3 regions of the Nostoc sp. ChiVER01 genome follow, and region 1 is predicted to be linked to each of the others. Evidence: predicted binding sites of a transcription regulator. Region 1 holds the regulator's gene; each other region holds the start of a gene.

What was found. Region 1 encodes HrcA, which represses chaperone genes, less so after heat shock. Its sites were predicted from a motif close to TTAGCACTCNNGANTCNNGAGTGCTAA; they were not measured.
Region 2: groL (chaperonin GroEL) is a predicted target of HrcA. The motif match lies at 2,945-2,971, and genes of this name have one in related genera.
Region 3: groES (co-chaperone GroES) is a predicted target of HrcA. The motif match lies at 1,248-1,274, and genes of this name have one in related genera.

What each region holds. Positions count from the first base shown of each region.
Region 1 is NZ_JAVRBS010000023.1:140-5,613, reverse strand. Features, by position in the region: gene RMY00_RS25430 (DUF3352 domain-containing protein) at 1-1,637, opposite strand, end outside; gene RMY00_RS25425 (rhodanese-like domain-containing protein) at 1,794-2,126, shown strand; gene hrcA (heat-inducible transcriptional repressor HrcA) at 2,552-3,640, shown strand; gene RMY00_RS25415 (DUF2834 domain-containing protein) at 3,746-4,423, shown strand; gene RMY00_RS25410 (hypothetical protein) at 4,618-5,289, shown strand.
Region 2 is NZ_JAVRBS010000012.1:196,506-201,979, forward strand. Features, by position in the region: gene fabG (3-oxoacyl-[acyl-carrier-protein] reductase) at 1-359, shown strand, start outside; gene RMY00_RS17815 (hypothetical protein) at 617-979, opposite strand; gene RMY00_RS17820 (MraY family glycosyltransferase) at 1,764-2,846, opposite strand; gene groL (chaperonin GroEL) at 3,004-4,677, shown strand.
Region 3 is NZ_JAVRBS010000004.1:314,762-320,235, forward strand. Features, by position in the region: gene groL (chaperonin GroEL) at 1-801, opposite strand, end outside; gene groES (co-chaperone GroES) at 911-1,222, opposite strand; gene RMY00_RS08195 (response regulator transcription factor) at 2,110-2,787, shown strand; gene RMY00_RS08200 (NIL domain-containing protein) at 2,865-3,173, opposite strand; gene RMY00_RS36110 (hypothetical protein) at 3,363-3,488, shown strand; gene RMY00_RS08205 (aliphatic sulfonate ABC transporter substrate-binding protein) at 3,637-4,755, opposite strand; gene RMY00_RS08210 (cadmium resistance transporter) at 5,113-5,474, shown strand, end outside.

The sequences.
Region 1 (5,474 bases):
ACGCCACCTTTGAGCGCTCCTGTGTCAGTTCCATAACTGCTAACTGTGAGCGATCGCAGATTATCAAAAAACGGTTTCCCTAAAACTTCTACTAGTTTAAGAATCGGTACTTGACGCTCTAACAAATTCTGGCTCTTTGTCCAGTCAAGATATATATAGCCTTGATTTGGTAATGGAATCGCAGCAATACTATCTTTGAAATTGGGATTGTCAATTAAAGAATTATCCTTAGTTGTGAGAATTTCATCCATCGTTTCTAGATCAGAGGTGAAAATTTCGTAATTTCCTAAAGTTGTATGCAATCCTCGCACTTTTGTTTCAATACTGAAGGATGTTCCCTCTTTAACATCACTTTTTTTTGTAGCTGTAGTTAACTCTGTCCAAGCAGAGATTTTTTGCTTGGACAGAGTTAAGAGATTAATACTGAGTCCATTGGATGAAGCGATCGCATCTAATCGAGCAACACCTTTATCCACACTCTCGGATTTTTCCACAGCAAAAATCCAATGAGGGATTGTTTGCTCTTTCCCAGGTAACAATGCTATGGCATATTCTCCTTGTACCCAGCTAAAAATATCTTCTGGTAAGTTTATACCCCAGCGTTTTTGAACATCCGCCAAAGGTTTTGCGAACCGAGAAACCATATCTTCCTCAGAACCATATATAGTAGCTGTTGCTTGTCTCCAGAGTTTGGCTAAATCACTGTTACCCAAATTACTTAAATTTGAGCCAGAAATTGCCAAACCTGCCGACGCTGGAACATATTGCAATGCTCCCACAGGTTTAGATAGTGGTGAAGATGGGGAAACAATTTCTGATGAAGTTAAAAAGCTGGTTTCTGCAAGCAAACCTTTGGGATTTAACGCCAAGGAAATAATTTCGCTGTTATATGTTTGTTCTGGAAATTCTAAACCTTGCCATTTTGCCACGATGGGAAGATTCAAGAAAGCTACAGCTAAACCCCCTTTAGAAAATTGTTTTGTTGCTTTTTGGTATTCGGGGGAGCTAGTCAAATTCAGATCGGGCGCTTGGACATTATTAATGGCATCTCGCAACACTTTCGGATCGTTGGCAAACAACACAAAGCCTTCACCAACAACAGCACCTGCAAGCAAGTCCTGCTCTGGTTGAGAATTGTCAGAAATCAGCTTTACACCTTTGTATTGTTCAACAGCTAAGTTTGCCCCACCTAACGCCCGTTTGGAAAACAACAATTCGACAAACTCGCGGCTTTTCTGTGGTTGCTTGGTTGCTAGTGCCAGCAAATACCCTGGCTGCTGTCCGTTTTCTCGATCGCGATCAATATCTAAGGTGGTGACAGCTAGGGTAATTTCATCCCCTAACCAGGGTTGAACGTCTTCTTTGTAATCTATGCCACTCTTGGCGAATAAACTGGTTTTGAGTTTAGATAGTTCTCCTTCACCCTCTAATGCCTGCAAACGGTCAGGATTCACCAGTAATGAAACCATTGCTGGGGAAAGTTTCGACACAAAGATGGCTGCATTAGGCCCAGAGGTAGAAGCAGTGAGGTTAGCCGGATTTTTGGCGGAAAACCAGTAAAAGCCAGCGATCGCAATTACTAGCAGTGCGATCGCACCAGCTACGATAAAACCAATAAATGAACGTTGCCTATTCACATTAAACCTTTAAAAAGACGGTTTACAGCCATTTAAGCAGAAAGCCTACCAGAATCTATCAGCCTTCTTGAGAATGGATACTCATGCAAAGGCAGAGATTTTCTGTCACCATAAATAGGATTACGACTATTTATAGGGAATTCTTTTAGTCAACCCATGAACCAGATTAGTGTACAAGAACTGGCACAACGTCTTTCTTCTGGTGATACAAGTATTCAGCTAGTAGATGTACGCGAACCACAAGAATTAGAAATTGCTAGCATTGAGGGCTTTGTCAACCTACCCTTAAGTCAATTTCCCGAATGGGGAGATCAAGTCCCTACCCTCTTCAATCCTCAAGCTGAAACCCTTGTACTATGCCACCACGGTATCCGCTCTGCTCAGATGTGCCAGTGGTTAATTGCTCAAGGTTTTACAAATGTGCAAAATATATCGGGTGGTATTGATGCTTATTCCCTTTTAGTAGACCATTCAATTCCCCAGTATTAGCTTATGTCTAGGTGCATTACTTAGATGGAAGAATAAATAACTTCCATCTAGCTTTTGCTATGCTAAAAATAGCAGTAAATAAACTTAGGGGCTTGCCAGGAAAGCTTATAACTTTCTCTACTGGCTAAATATTTACGAAACATTTCGACCCCAATTTTAGCTGCGATCGCCGCAAAAATACGTATACAATAATACTTTTCTAAGTGTAGAATTATGCAAAAATAAGCCAGAAAAGGATGTTGTAAATTCAAACTCTCAGCTTTTGCTACAAAGATCCATTAAAAGAATGGTGTACATGAACCTTAAGATTAACAATCGCAATATAATTGTATAATTTGTTATCTTAATAAATTATTAATATTCTTTTTTTTCAATCAAACCAAAAAATTTTTCGATTAAAATTTGCCTCTAGCAAAACATACCCTATGGAAGTCCAGTTAACAAATCGACAACAGCATATACTTTGGGCAACGGTACGTCATTACATTGCTACAGCAGAGCCTGTTGGTTCAAAAGCTTTGGTCGAGGAGTACAACCTGGGTGTAAGTTCAGCCACAATTCGCAATGTGATGGGCGTTTTAGAAAAATCCGGGTTACTCTACCAACCACACGCCTCTGCTGGACGTGTACCTTCAGATTCAGGTTATCGCATTTATGTTGACCAGCTAATTACACCGTCAGAAAGTTTAGGACGAGAAGTAGAGGTAGCATTACAAAAGCGCCTCCAGTGGGAAGAGTGGAGTTTAGAAACCCTACTGCAAGGAGCCGCACAAATTTTAGCCACCTTAAGTGGTTGCATTAGCTTGATTACTATGCCGCAAACTACAACAGCATTATTGCGACATCTGCAATTAGTGCAAATTGAAGCAGGGCGGATCATGTTAATTGTAGTTACTGATAATTATGAGACACATTCCAAGTTGATGGATTTGCCACCAATATCAGAAGAAACACAACGAGATTCAGAGGTAATTGATCGCGAGTTACAAATTGTTTCTAACTTTTTGAATACCCACCTGCGAGGCCGAAGTCTGTTGGAATTAGCCAACCTCAACTGGAGCGAACTAGATCAGGAATTCCAACGCTATGGGGAATTTTTGAAAAATTCAGTTGCGGAATTGACTCGTCGCACTCATGCGCCGACTGCAACCCAAATTATGGTTCGGGGTGTGTCAGAAGTTTTGCGCCAGCCAGAATTTTCCCAGTTACAGCAGGTACAAACAATTATCCATCTGCTGGAAGAAGAACAAGATCAACTATGGCGATTAATATTTGAGGAACCAGAGCTTGAGGATGTGGCTAAGTCAAAGGTAACGGTTCGCATCGGTGCAGAAAATCTTCTAGAACCGATACGCACCTGCACCTTGATTTCTTCTACCTATCGCCGAGGTTCAATACCAGTCGGAAGTGTGGGAGTTTTAGGCCCAACGCGTCTAGATTATGAAAGTGCGATCGCAGTAGTAGCATCTGCTGCTGATTACCTCTCAGAAGCTTTCAGCTATTTCAATCCCTAATAGAGACAACCTGCCACGGGTTTAGACAAAAGAACAATACCATAGCAGGTAGATCAGCCGAATTTATAGTGGCAAAATCAATAATTAATACCTTTTAACTCTTTCATGGTTAGAAAAATTGCCTTTGGCCTGCTGTGGTTGGGATTCACTACCTATGCTTTTTTCCTCGCTCCTCCTGAGCAACCTGGTACATTCGAGTTAATTAAAAATCTTTCTACTGGCCAGTGGCAAGGCATTAACCCATTAGTCATAGTACTATTCAACCTCATGGGCATCTGGCCTATGATCTACAGCGCAGTAGTATTTATTGATGGTAGAGGACAAAAAATATCTGCTTGGCCATTTGCTACTGCCTCTTTTGGAGTCGGGGCATTTGCCTTATTACCTTATTTAGCCTTTAGAGAACCAAATAATAAGTTTGTTGGTAAAAAGAATACCTTGCTGAAGCTGCTAGATTCTCGTGTGACTGGGGTTGTCTTGACGATAGCCACGGTTCTTCTTGTTATTTATGGTTTAACAGGAGGAGATTGGAGTAATTTTGTGCAACAGTGGCAAACTAACCGCTTCATTAATGTGATGAGTTTAGATTTCTGTCTACTTTGCCTATTATTTCCAGCTTTGCTAGGGAATGATATGGCGCGTCGTGGTTGGAAAAATCCACAAATGTTCTGGTTAATAGCGTTGATACCGCTATTCGGGCCATTGATTTATTTGTGTGTGCGTCCACCTCTACCAGAAGTTGGTGTAGAAGCAATACCGAGTCAGCAGCCAGCTGCAAATTAAAGCAATTTTTAATTCGTAATTTCAAAACAGTTTCAGTTAGGGGTCTAAATCCTCAACTGAAACAAAAATCACGTATAGATTTACCACTATTTTTAAGCAAACTCAAGGCAGCGTTCTACAAAAAGGGGGATTTAGAGGCAAAAAATACCAATTATAAATTAGTAATTATGTTAAATGCACACCATCTAAAGATGATGAATAGAAAAGTTGCATTGTGGTTACTATGGGTTGGATTTATTGCTTATATTTTACTGTTAGCCCCGCCCCTGCATTTACAGGAAACCCTAACTCTGTTGAAAAATATATTTACTCTTCAGTGGCTTGCGATAAATCCAATTATCCTTTCCTTGTTTTCTCTAGTGGGCATCTGGCTATTAATTTACAGTGGTTTGTTGTTCATTGATGGCAGAATGCAACGGATTTCTTTTTGGCCTTTTGCCTTGGCATCAGTAGCATCAGGAGTGCTTGGTTTATTACCATATTTGGCTTTGCGTGAACCAAATCAAGAATTTTCTGGACAAAAGGATGCTTTTTTACGGCTGCTAGATTCTCGTTTTTTTGGGATTGTTTTGAGTTTAAGCACTGCTGGCTTACTCGCCTATGCCTTTGTCTTAAGTGACTGGGGAGATTTTGTGCAGCAGTTTGAAGGCGATCGCTTTATTAATGGCATGAGTTTGGCATTTTGCCTTTTTTGTCTTCTATTCCCCACAATCCTTGGCGATGATATCACTCGTCGCCACTGGAATAATCCCCAGGTGTTTTGGACAGCAGCCTTAGTCCCGCTATTAGGCCCGCTTGTTTATCTTTACTTGCGCCCGCCCCTACCATCAACTATTCGTGAAGAATCGTTAATACCTAATCGGTAATAGATTTCTTTTATTGATCGCCAGGGTTTAATGCCAAGAGGAAGTATGGGAGTTTTGGGGACAAAGCACCTATATGAGAAAACTGCTTAGGGTAGCCGTCGTAGATATTGCTCTTATCGCTACTGTTGATTACTCGGAACCTCCCTTTTTTCAGTAAGTTGGTTTTCCACTTTGGATGCGTAAAT
Region 2 (5,474 bases), on a different contig from region 1:
TGCTCAAGCAGCGATCGGGGCGGATTATCAACATTACCTCCGTTGCTGGGCAAATGGGCAATCCAGGTCAGTCAAACTACAGCGCCGCCAAAGCAGGTGTAATCGGCTTTACCAAAAGCGTAGCTAAAGAACTAGCTACTCGTGGGATCACCGTTAACGCCGTCGCCCCTGGATTTATCACCACCGATATGACCAGCGACCTCAACAACCCCGAAGATATTCTGAAATACATCCCACTCGGCCGTTTCGGTCAACCTGAAGAAATCGCTGGGATGGTACGCTTCCTAGCCGCCGACCCCGCCGCCAACTACATTACCGGACAAGTTTTTAATGTCGATGGCGGTATGGTAATGGCCTAAATAGTTGAGGGGTAGCGATTGTTCATAGTTGGTGCTTTAGCGCTAAAGCGCCAACTATGAACTTATTAATCAAGCTTGACGCTATCCGTGCAGCTATTCTAGTAGGGTAGTTGCATTAATTTTTTCAGGCAAAGAAGCACTTGTGGGGGCGCTTGCCAATCGCTACTTTAAGCAAGAATATCAGATAACTTGAATAAGTCTGCTTACATTAGGATTTACGCATAAAGATTCTTTAGGAAAATTGGATGTAAATATTATTAACGCTGCCAATCATACATTAATCGTCCATGACGATCGCGCACAAGTTCCCATTCTCCATGACGATATGGTTGTCCGTGATAACTTACAGAGCGATAGCGTCGTCTATAGTGTCGTCGATTCCTCTGGTGTTGATAATAATATCTTCCAGTCCGTTGCCGTCTATGATAACGTCGTCGAGTCCGTCGATGAGCTAACAAAAGCTCTTCACTTTGCCCTCCAACTAATTTTGTCTGTGCGTCAATACTCTGTTCATTAAGAACATTGTTTAGAGTATTATCCTTGGCTTCAGCCAAAGCAGGTGGATAAATGAAGGCTAATAGCAGTAATACAATTGAGGATAGCTTTTGGAAACGGTTCACGTTTTTGCTTTTCCTAGACTATTGGTAATGATTTTATTTAATACTTAAGTTGAACAACTATATAGCTCAGAATTCACAAACTTAAGGGGAGCAAAAGTAACACAAGTACTTAATATGAAATACAAAGATACTTAACTATAACGGCAACCAGATAATGTACATCTGTTATATAGCAAATAGACACAACAGCGTTCTTGAAGAAGAATTCATTTGGATTTTTAAGGATTTATTTATAAAAATTGCAAAATAAAAATATGAGCGCCGATACCTATATCGCGCCAATATTATCATTTATTACTATTTTTTAATTGTTTAGAGCATGTTATTTTTTGGCAAGTAAAATCTGTTAAATGAGTTTAAAAAATCCTTTTAAGGCAAACTAATAAATAGATATAAAATCTTGCTGTATCTAAGTTTCTTAATTACGTTAGCGCAGCGTTAGTGAGGAACGAACGTCGGAACGAGCGTCCGTAGGAGCGTCATTACAAATTGCGTTAGCGCAGCGTTCGCGTAGCGTCTCGTAGAGAGGAACGAGCGTCATTGCGTTAGCGTAGTGGGGCAAAGCCCATTGCAAATTTTTATTAACTTAAGTTTGAATTTTTGGTGGACTGAATAAACCATATAGGACTAATGTTTGATTTCTGAAAAAGCTCGGTACAAATTAAAAGCCTAATTCCCTATTCCCTACTCCCTACTCCCCACTCCCTACCCACGGAGATAATTTCAAAAATCAAATACGATTCCTATAGTAGGGCTAGCATTACAATGCTTACCCTACAAAGAATTAAGGCTGTTGACGTATCCTTTGCCAGATAGTAAAGCCCAAAAGAATGATAATGCTACTGGCGGTAGTCAGCATCACAGCCAAACTCATGCCTTGTATTCTCATAGCCAGCAAGTTAAAAACTAAGGTAATTGACCAAAGTGTGAACGCAGCATGGCGCTGAGAAAGTCCCCAAGCAAGTAAGCGGTGGTGCAAGTGGTCTTTGCCAGGAGTACTCAGAGGGTTATTTCCTGCTAATAGCCGTCGCACAAATACTTGAGTGGTGTCTAGTACTGGCAATAACAAAAATAAAACCGTGGGAATTAGCGCATAAACTGTGTTTTGTTGTAGCCTACCTAAAATACTGGTTGCTGCTAATACATAGCCGAAAAAGTATGCTCCGGCATCACCCATAATGATCCGCGAAGGGTGAAAATTGTGACGTAAAAAGCCCAGTGCAGCACCTGCCAAGGCTGCTAACACCAAGATTGCTGCTGCACGATTGTTAAACTGGGCTGCAACACCCAACAAACTCATGGCGGTAATAAAGCTGATTCCTCCCGCTAAACCATCCATACCATCCATCAAGTTGATGGCATTGGTAATTCCTACTACCCAAAGTACTGTTAACGACATAGACAGGAGCGAGTCTATGGGAGTACCAAACATAACATGAATACTGATACCATTGGCTACCAGTAATAGCGCCGTAAGGATTTGCGCCCACAAACGAACAGAGGGCGGTAAGCCGAATTGATCGTCGATAAAGCCTACAAGGACTAATATCGAACCCCCCAACAGAATAGTCAGTACCTGAGCCAATACATTTTGGAGTTCGATAGGTCGTAAAAGGCTAGCTAATATCAGTGCGGCAATCACACCCGCGTAGATAGCCAGCCCTCCTGCATTGGGCAAAGGTTCTCGGTTGAGCCGCCGGGCGTTGGGTTGGTCAGCCCAACCTACCCGCAAGGCGAATTTGCGTACTGTCGGAATTAAACGCCACGTTACAAGGCAAGCCAAAAGAAACGTAAATACTACCGCCAACCAGCCGGTGCCGCTAGGGTCGGCAATACCGAGGGACTTAAGGGAGTTGTCTAGATTCATCTCCCAATTCAAGCATTACTGCCTGTATGTAATATGAGCATCACCTGTATATTAATCAATTTTTTTATTTCCATTTGTAACTTGAGCCGCTTGGAAGATTAGCACTCTGGCGCTGTGAGTGCTAAATTGTCTAATGGAAGCGCTAGAAAAATAAAACATGGCGAAAATTATTGCATTTGACGAGGAATCGCGGCGATCTCTAGAAAAGGGTGTTAACGCCCTTGCCGATGCCGTAAAAATCACCTTGGGGCCCAAAGGTCGCAATGTCCTTTTAGAGAAAAAATTTGGCGCACCTCAAATTGTCAACGATGGTATCACTGTTGCCAAGGAAATTGAATTAGAAGATCCTTTGGAAAATACTGGTGCAAGACTCATCCAGGAAGTGGCCTCAAAAACTAAAGATGTCGCTGGGGATGGTACAACCACCGCAACAGTTTTAGCACAAGCCTTGATTCGGGAAGGTTTGAAGAACGTCGCGGCGGGTAGTAACCCTGTTAGCTTGAGACGGGGGATCGACAAAACCATTGAGGCACTTGTAGAAGAAATTGCCAAGATAGCCAAGCCAGTAGAAGGAAGTGCGATCGCTCAAGTTGCCACTGTCTCTGCTGGTAACGATGAAGAAGTTGGCCAAATGTTAGCCCAAGCAATGGAAAAAGTCACCAAAGATGGTGTAATTACCGTTGAAGAATCTAAATCTCTCACAACTGAACTAGAAGTAGTTGAGGGGATGCAGATTGACAGGGGTTACATTTCACCCTACTTTGTCACCAACAACGAGCGCCAAATCGTGGAATTTGAAAACGCCCGGATCTTGGTTACTGATAAAAAAATTAGCAGTATCCAAGATTTAGTGCCGATTTTGGAAAAAGTCGCCCGTTCTGGTCAGCCTTTGCTGATTATTGCTGAAGATGTCGAAGGTGATGCTTTGGCAACTTTAGTAGTGAACAAAGCGCGGGGTGTGCTTACTGTAGCTGCAATCAAAGCACCTGGGTTTGGCGATCGCCGCAAAGCTTTGTTAGAAGATATTGCTATTCTCACCGATGGACAGTTGATTTCGGAAGAAATCGGCTTAAGTTTGGATACTGCTGCTCTAGAAGCGTTGGGAACTGCCCGCAAAATCACCATTGACAAAGAAAGCACCACAATTGTTGCTGGTAGCGTCACCAAGCCAGAAGTACAAAAGCGGATTGGTCAAATTCGCAGACAGTTGGAAGAAACTGATTCTGAATACGATCAAGAAAAACTGCAAGAACGCATCGCCAAGCTCGCTGGCGGCGTGGCAGTGATTAAAGTAGGTGCGGCAACCGAAACCGAACTTAAAGACCGTAAACTGCGAATTGAAGACGCGCTCAACGCTACTAAGGCTGCTGTAGAAGAAGGTATTGTTCCTGGTGGTGGGACAACCCTAATTCACTTAGCTAAGGCGGTAGAAGCGATTAAAAACACTCTAGAAAATGACGAAGAAAGAATTGGGGCTGATATTGTCGAACGAGCGCTAGAAGCCCCCTTGCGCCAAATAGCAGACAACGCTGGTGCTGAAGGTTCTGTAATCGTCTCGAAAGTCCGGGAGAGCGACATCAACACTGGCTACAACGCCGCTACTGGTGAATTTGAAGACTTGATTGCTGCTGGTATTATCGACCCTGCCAAAGTCGTGCGTTCAGCTTTGCAAAACGCTGGTTCTATTGCTGGTTTGGTCTTAACTACCGAAGCGATCGTTGTTGAAAAGCCTGAGAAGAAATCTGCTGCTCCGGCCCCTGATATGGGCGGTATGGGCGGTATGGGCGGCATGGGTGGCATGGGCGGTATGGGTGGCATGGGCATGTTCTAACTTCTGCTCACCGAAGAGGCAGGGGGGAAGGGAGCACGGAGCAAGGGGAGCAAGCCCTTCCAAAAACTGCGTGGAGTGCAGCGAAACACGGTATGAAGCCCCGTCCTTTTTCGTTCGCTTGAACTGGGGCAAAGTACAAGCTCCGTCTCAGCTTTTCCCTCTGATCCCTTGCCTGTTTTGACTCAGATAAATATTTTTTCAGCAGTTTGTCTTACCAAGGCAAACTGTTTTTTTATACTTACCATTGCTGATTCAGAAGCAATATGTTATCTGTATTGCTGGTAACTCACTGAACCTAAATAAATTTACAGCAGTTTTCATCTATTAAAACCACACTTATCGAAGGGGCACAGCAATGCTCATTAGTGTCAACTTAAGCTATTTATTAGCTTAACTGTTGGCTACCTCATCCGCCTGGAACTAAAGTTCAAGGCTAATAGCTAAAGTCTACTGAAGTAGACTAAAGATTCTTGGGGATATTTAGTAATCAAAAGATTACTTTTACTATTAGTAAGAAACTTCAGTTCCTTGCGGGACATGACTTTTACGTTAAGTTAACACCAATGAGCAATGCTATGCCCCTACAACTAAAAATAGCTGTAATTATGAAACTTTTCAGTGGTTAGTTCTAAATACAACTAACTACCAATAAAATGCTGATGACCAAGTTAGCAACCTAAATAATTACTTAATCTAAAAATTGCCGTATTTATATTAGTTTTTGTTAAATTACATTTAACCGATTATTAGCCACTAGTCAATTATTTTTACTAATGACTAATGACAAATGAATAATA
Region 3 (5,474 bases), on a different contig from region 1:
GCGCAAACGGTTTACTACCAAGGTTGCCAAAGCTTCTTTTTCAATATCTTCGGCGATAATCACCAAAGGACGACCAGCACGAGCTACTTGCTCTAATACTGGTACAAGGTCTTGTACCAAAGCGATTTTCTTATCAGTCAACAGTAGGAAAGGTTCATCAAAAACCGCTTCCATCCGTTCAGCATCGGTAGCGAAATAGGGAGAGATGTAGCCTTTATCAAAGCGCATCCCTTCAGTGATTTCCAACTCGGTGAACATAGATTTCCCTTCTTCTAGGGAAATTACGCCTTCCTTGCCCACCTTGTCCATTGCTTGGGCAATCATTTGACCAACTTCTTCGTCATTACCAGCCGAGATGGCACCAACTTGGGCAATGGCTTTGGAATCTTCCACTGGACGGGCGTGTTGAGCAATTTTTTCTACCAAGAAGCTGGCAGCTTTGTCAATACCGCGCTTCAGTGAAATTGCATTAGCACCAGCTGCAACGTTCCGCAATCCTTCTTTGACGATCGCATGAGCTAAAACGGTAGCAGTGGTGGTACCATCACCCGCAGCATCATTGGTCTTAGAAGCAGCTTGACGAATCAGAGCTACACCAGTGTTTTCAATATGGTCTTCTAATTCGATTTCTTTGGCGATCGTTACACCGTCATTAACAATTTGCGGTGCGCCAAATTTCTTTTCTAGGACTACGTTACGACCTTTGGGGCCAAGGGTAACAGCTACAGCCTCAGCCAGTATGTCAATGCCTCGTTCCAAGGCGCGACGGGCGTTTTCGTTGTAGATAATGCGCTTTGCCATAGGTGTCTAAATTCCAGGAGTAAGTCAATTTTTTTGTTGAATTAGGCATTGGGTATTGGGCATTGGGCATCAGGAAAACTCTTTCCTCTTCCCCATTCCCTACTCCCTATTAGATAACGACTGCTAAAATATCTTTTTCAGAAAGCAGTACATATTCTTCGGTACCGAGTTTGATGTCAGTGCCGGCGTACTTCGAGTACAGCACCTTATCGCCGACCTTGATTTCCAATTCCTGACGGTTTCCGTCGTCATTACGCTTGCCAGGGCCAAGAGCCACTACTTCCCCTACTTGGGGCTTTTCCTTGGCGGTATCGGGCAAATACAAACCACCTGCGGTCTTTTCCTCAGAGGCGTTCACTTTTACGAAAACGCGATCGCCTAAAGGTTTAACTGTAGAAACGCTTAGAGATAAAGCTGCCATATTATTTCTTTCCTTTAGTTAGAGATTAGCACTCTCAACTCCTGAGTGCTAATCTACCGAAAAGTAGCGTCCAATGGCAAGAATTCTTTGAGTACGGGTTCCCGAACTAAAGGCTCAGAGATGTACTTAAGTATAAATGCCTAATTGTTTCTACCTTTCGGGTTTTGTTCTGTAAGTTACGAAGAGAGTAGGGAGCGGAGAGTTAGGAATTAGCGCTGACCAGACAATTGTTAGCTGCTGTTCAAAACGAGCTAGTCTGGAATCATGGGAATACTTAAAAAAGCGACTTTAAAGAGTTAAAATTTGATGAGCCGCAACAGAGTCATACTATTTGCGTCTATAGAACTAAAACCCAACTGCTTGCGCGTTTTTTGTTCTGGACTCATAATGGTGGTTTACACTGATGGTGTCTGATATCGCCAAGCAAGCCTGGAAGTTATTGAGCGGATTATCCAAGAACACTTAATAGGCAATAAGGTGGTAGAAGAGTATGCATTTTTAACCCATCCTTTGCCAGAAACTTCCCTAGTTTCTTGTAAACACCTCATAGAGGCTTAACAATCAAAGGATATGGTACAGCAGTAAGCTTTAAGAAAGTGCGCGATGGTTTTGAGGTAGGGTCATCTTTAAGCCAATACTTACTTGTGAGTCAGAAGGATTATTATTTAATCAGTGTTTTTTCGCCTGCCACTTTCAATGCGATATATAATAGCGCATTATAGATACTACTGCTATACGTATCCTTGCTGGACTTTTGCTATCGAGCTACTAGTCTCTTGAAAGTGCTCGGCATTTTTGAGGTTTCGAGACAGCAAAGGCAACTTAAGTAGGAAAAAGGACAACATCTCGAAATAACCCACGATAGAGGATAAATATTCAAGACTTTGATGGACCGAAGCGCGACAAGTGCCACTGCTATGAAAGAACCCAGCATGAAAGATCACAAACGACTTCTATTGATTGATGATGACCCTAACCTCATCTTGCTGGTGAAGGATTACTTAGAATTCCGGGGATACGAAGTCATCACCGCCGAAAATGGACGTGAAGCTCTGGAAATTTTAGAGCAAGATGTTCCAGACATGATTATCTGCGACGTGATGATGCCGGAAATGGACGGATATACTTTTGTAGAACAAGTCCGGCAAAACGAACGCACCAGTTGGATTCCGGTTCTTTTCCTTTCAGCTAAGGGACAAAGTGCAGACCGAGTTAAGGGTCTAAATAAAGGTGCTGATGTTTATATGGTCAAACCCTTTGAACCAGAAGAACTTGTAGCGCAAGTTGAATCCTCGCTGAAACAAACTATCCGTTGGAAAGAACACCAAGCTAAAGGAGGCGAAAACGGTTCCCGCATCCAGGTTCCCTTCGATGTGCAATTAACCCCAACTGAACTGAAAGTAGTCCAGTTCGTCGCTAGGGGTTTAGCTAACCGGGAAATTGCTGAAGAACTAAATGTTAGTCAGCGCACGGTTGAAAGCCATGTGTCCAATATGTTGGGCAAAACCAATCTCCATAACCGTACTGAACTAGCGCGGTGGGCGATTGAAAATCAAATGGCCTAAACAAAGTTAAGAGTTAAAAGTTAGGAGTTACGAATTATGAATTTTTTAACTTCTAACTCCTAACTCCTAACTAAGATTTACCACCCATCTTCTTCAGGGCTGGATTGGTGCAAAACTTCTAAATCTAGTTCATCCAAGTAAGTTAGGGCGCTTTCAATGTGAGAAACAGTACCTCGCAGTTCCAGATCGAAGCAGCTATATTGCGGCACATTTGCGCTTACCTGAGCATCAGCAATAATGACTATAACTCCATAGTGAGAAACCAGCCGTGAAATGACTGGTTCCTCATGTAAGTCTTTAGGAATCCGAACTTGAATACGAGTTTGGGTGCGTCTATTATCTAAAATATCAGTATTAGACTTTACTTGTTTATTTGGAATTGCCATTCTAGCTTCCTATTCGACTTCTGGGATAAAGGTTTTACTTTGCACAATTCTTTTAACACTAGCGTCACTTATCCCACGCAGGCAAGCAAGAAAGTATTTGCCAAGACAAACCATTAATCTAGATGTAATGAATGTGAATAATTGTTCAAACCGCTCCCCATTGCTTGGCTGTCTAGAAAATTATGTACATTGCAGGGGCATACAACGCCAATTGGTTATGTTGCCATGAGTAGCGATCATAACTTCATTGCTAGTCATAGCATTGATAGAACAATTAAAATTTGGGGAGTGCCAAAGTCCCTTAAATATTTGTAAGCTGTTACGTAACTAAATTTAATAAACAGCATTACCTTTATTTTTAATTTTGTGTTCCAATTTAATAATCAGACCACCTTCATTGAGCAATTTATTTAACAATTGATTATCATTATTACTCATGACATAATTTATTTTCTAGAAATCCCTAATAAGTCCAGTTTTGCTTGGTCTGCAAACTATAGGTTCCATCTTTCACATTCACCCGCTCAGGAATCAGATTTAAATCTCTAAATATATTTGCCTGATGCTGTAGAGCATCGAGAGATTGGTCATCAATCGGAATGATGGCGCGTTCGCCGCTATGTTTCTGTAAAATTTCTACGATGGATGGATCAATTTCATGGTGTTTAGCCAATCGTTGAACGGCTTCTAATTCCTGTTTCTTAGCCCAAGTTCCAGCTTCGTTTACCTCTTCTAAAATCACCTTAAGCAAGTCGGGATAGTCGCGTACCAGTTCTGGAATCGCGTAGTAATAAGTGGGAACTTCCACGGAGGTTTTGTCACCAAATATACTCTCTAGGTCTGTAATTGATCGCCCTGGGTAAGCGCTTCGGGCTTGAGTCGCTGTGTAGGGAACCCAAATCACCCAAGCATCGATTTCACCTCGGCAAAATTGGGGCAGCGCCTCCGGTTGTGTCAGATAAACTGGCTCGATGTCACTAAAATCTAGACCGACTTTTGCCAGCGATCGCACAAGTATATAATGTGCGCTTGAGCCTTTGTCAAAAGCGATCTTTTTGCCCTTCAGGTCTGCTAGTGTCTGAATCGGCGAATCTTCTGGCACCAGAATCGCTTGACCTTTGGGAGCGGTATATTTTTCTTTCGCCACCCGCATAAATACATGATCCGCCGCTTGAGAGAAGATGCTGGCTGTGCCACCACCGCCGCAGAAGTCAATTGTCCCGTTGCTAAGTGCTTCTATCAGAGAAGAGGCTGATAAAAAGCTTGTCCAGGTGACAATCAGCCCATAAGGTCGCAAACGTGTTTCTAGCAAGCCTTGAGTCCGGAGAACTTCCAGATTTGTCATCCCCTCTGGATATCCAATTTTGAGTTGCTTTAGCCGCCGCGCTTGCTCTGCTAAAGGCGTGTTGCTAGATTGAGCAGAACGCTGAGAAAACCAGCGATCCAAAATTACACAGAAAATTATCCCCCCCATAAACAGTCCCACAGTTTCCAGTAACTGGATTGTGGATCTTTTGGATAGTTGGAACTGATTACCAGATTCAGAAGTAGCAACAGCATGACCGTCAAATACTAGAGGCAAGACCAAAACCAAGACAAGTCCGATGCAAAATCGAACTGCAAACCTGTAAGCCGATCTACGAGTGGCTGATCTGAGCGACCGTAAGATATTTTGACCTGTGCATCTAGGCAGAAGGTCAATCAAACGGCTAATCATAATGACTCCTTTGATAAATTAGGTGATGCAAATTGCCGGATGAATTGGAGATGGGGGATAAAGTCAAAGCACCGCTTGACATGTATAAACTACCAAACTTGCTCCCTTGTTACACTCAATATGCGATACTCACATTATCATATCGATATTGTGGTAATTCTCTACAAAGGTTGAGCGATCGCTAGTTTTGGTCATCAGATAGGTGTTGAGTGAGGAATGGTGATGGATTGGTTAATTGCAACAATTAAAATTGGGCTAGCTACGGCTGTGGCAACAACATTTGATGACAATATTTATCTGACTGCCTTCTTCAGTGAGGTTAATCGGACTTTTCGACCTCAACATGTTGTAGTTGGTGAGATTCTAGGGTTCACGACATTACTGACAGTAAGTTTGCTTGGGTTCTTAGTGGGTCTAGCAATTCCCTCAACTTGGACTGGTTTATTGGGGATTCTGCCGATACTCATTGGCTTGAACAATTTGCTCAACCTGAATAAGGATGACTCAGCCGAAGATAAATCAGCCAATCTGAAAAGAAACTCTAAATTTCACGGATTTGATTCCAGAAAGCGATCGCTCTGGGA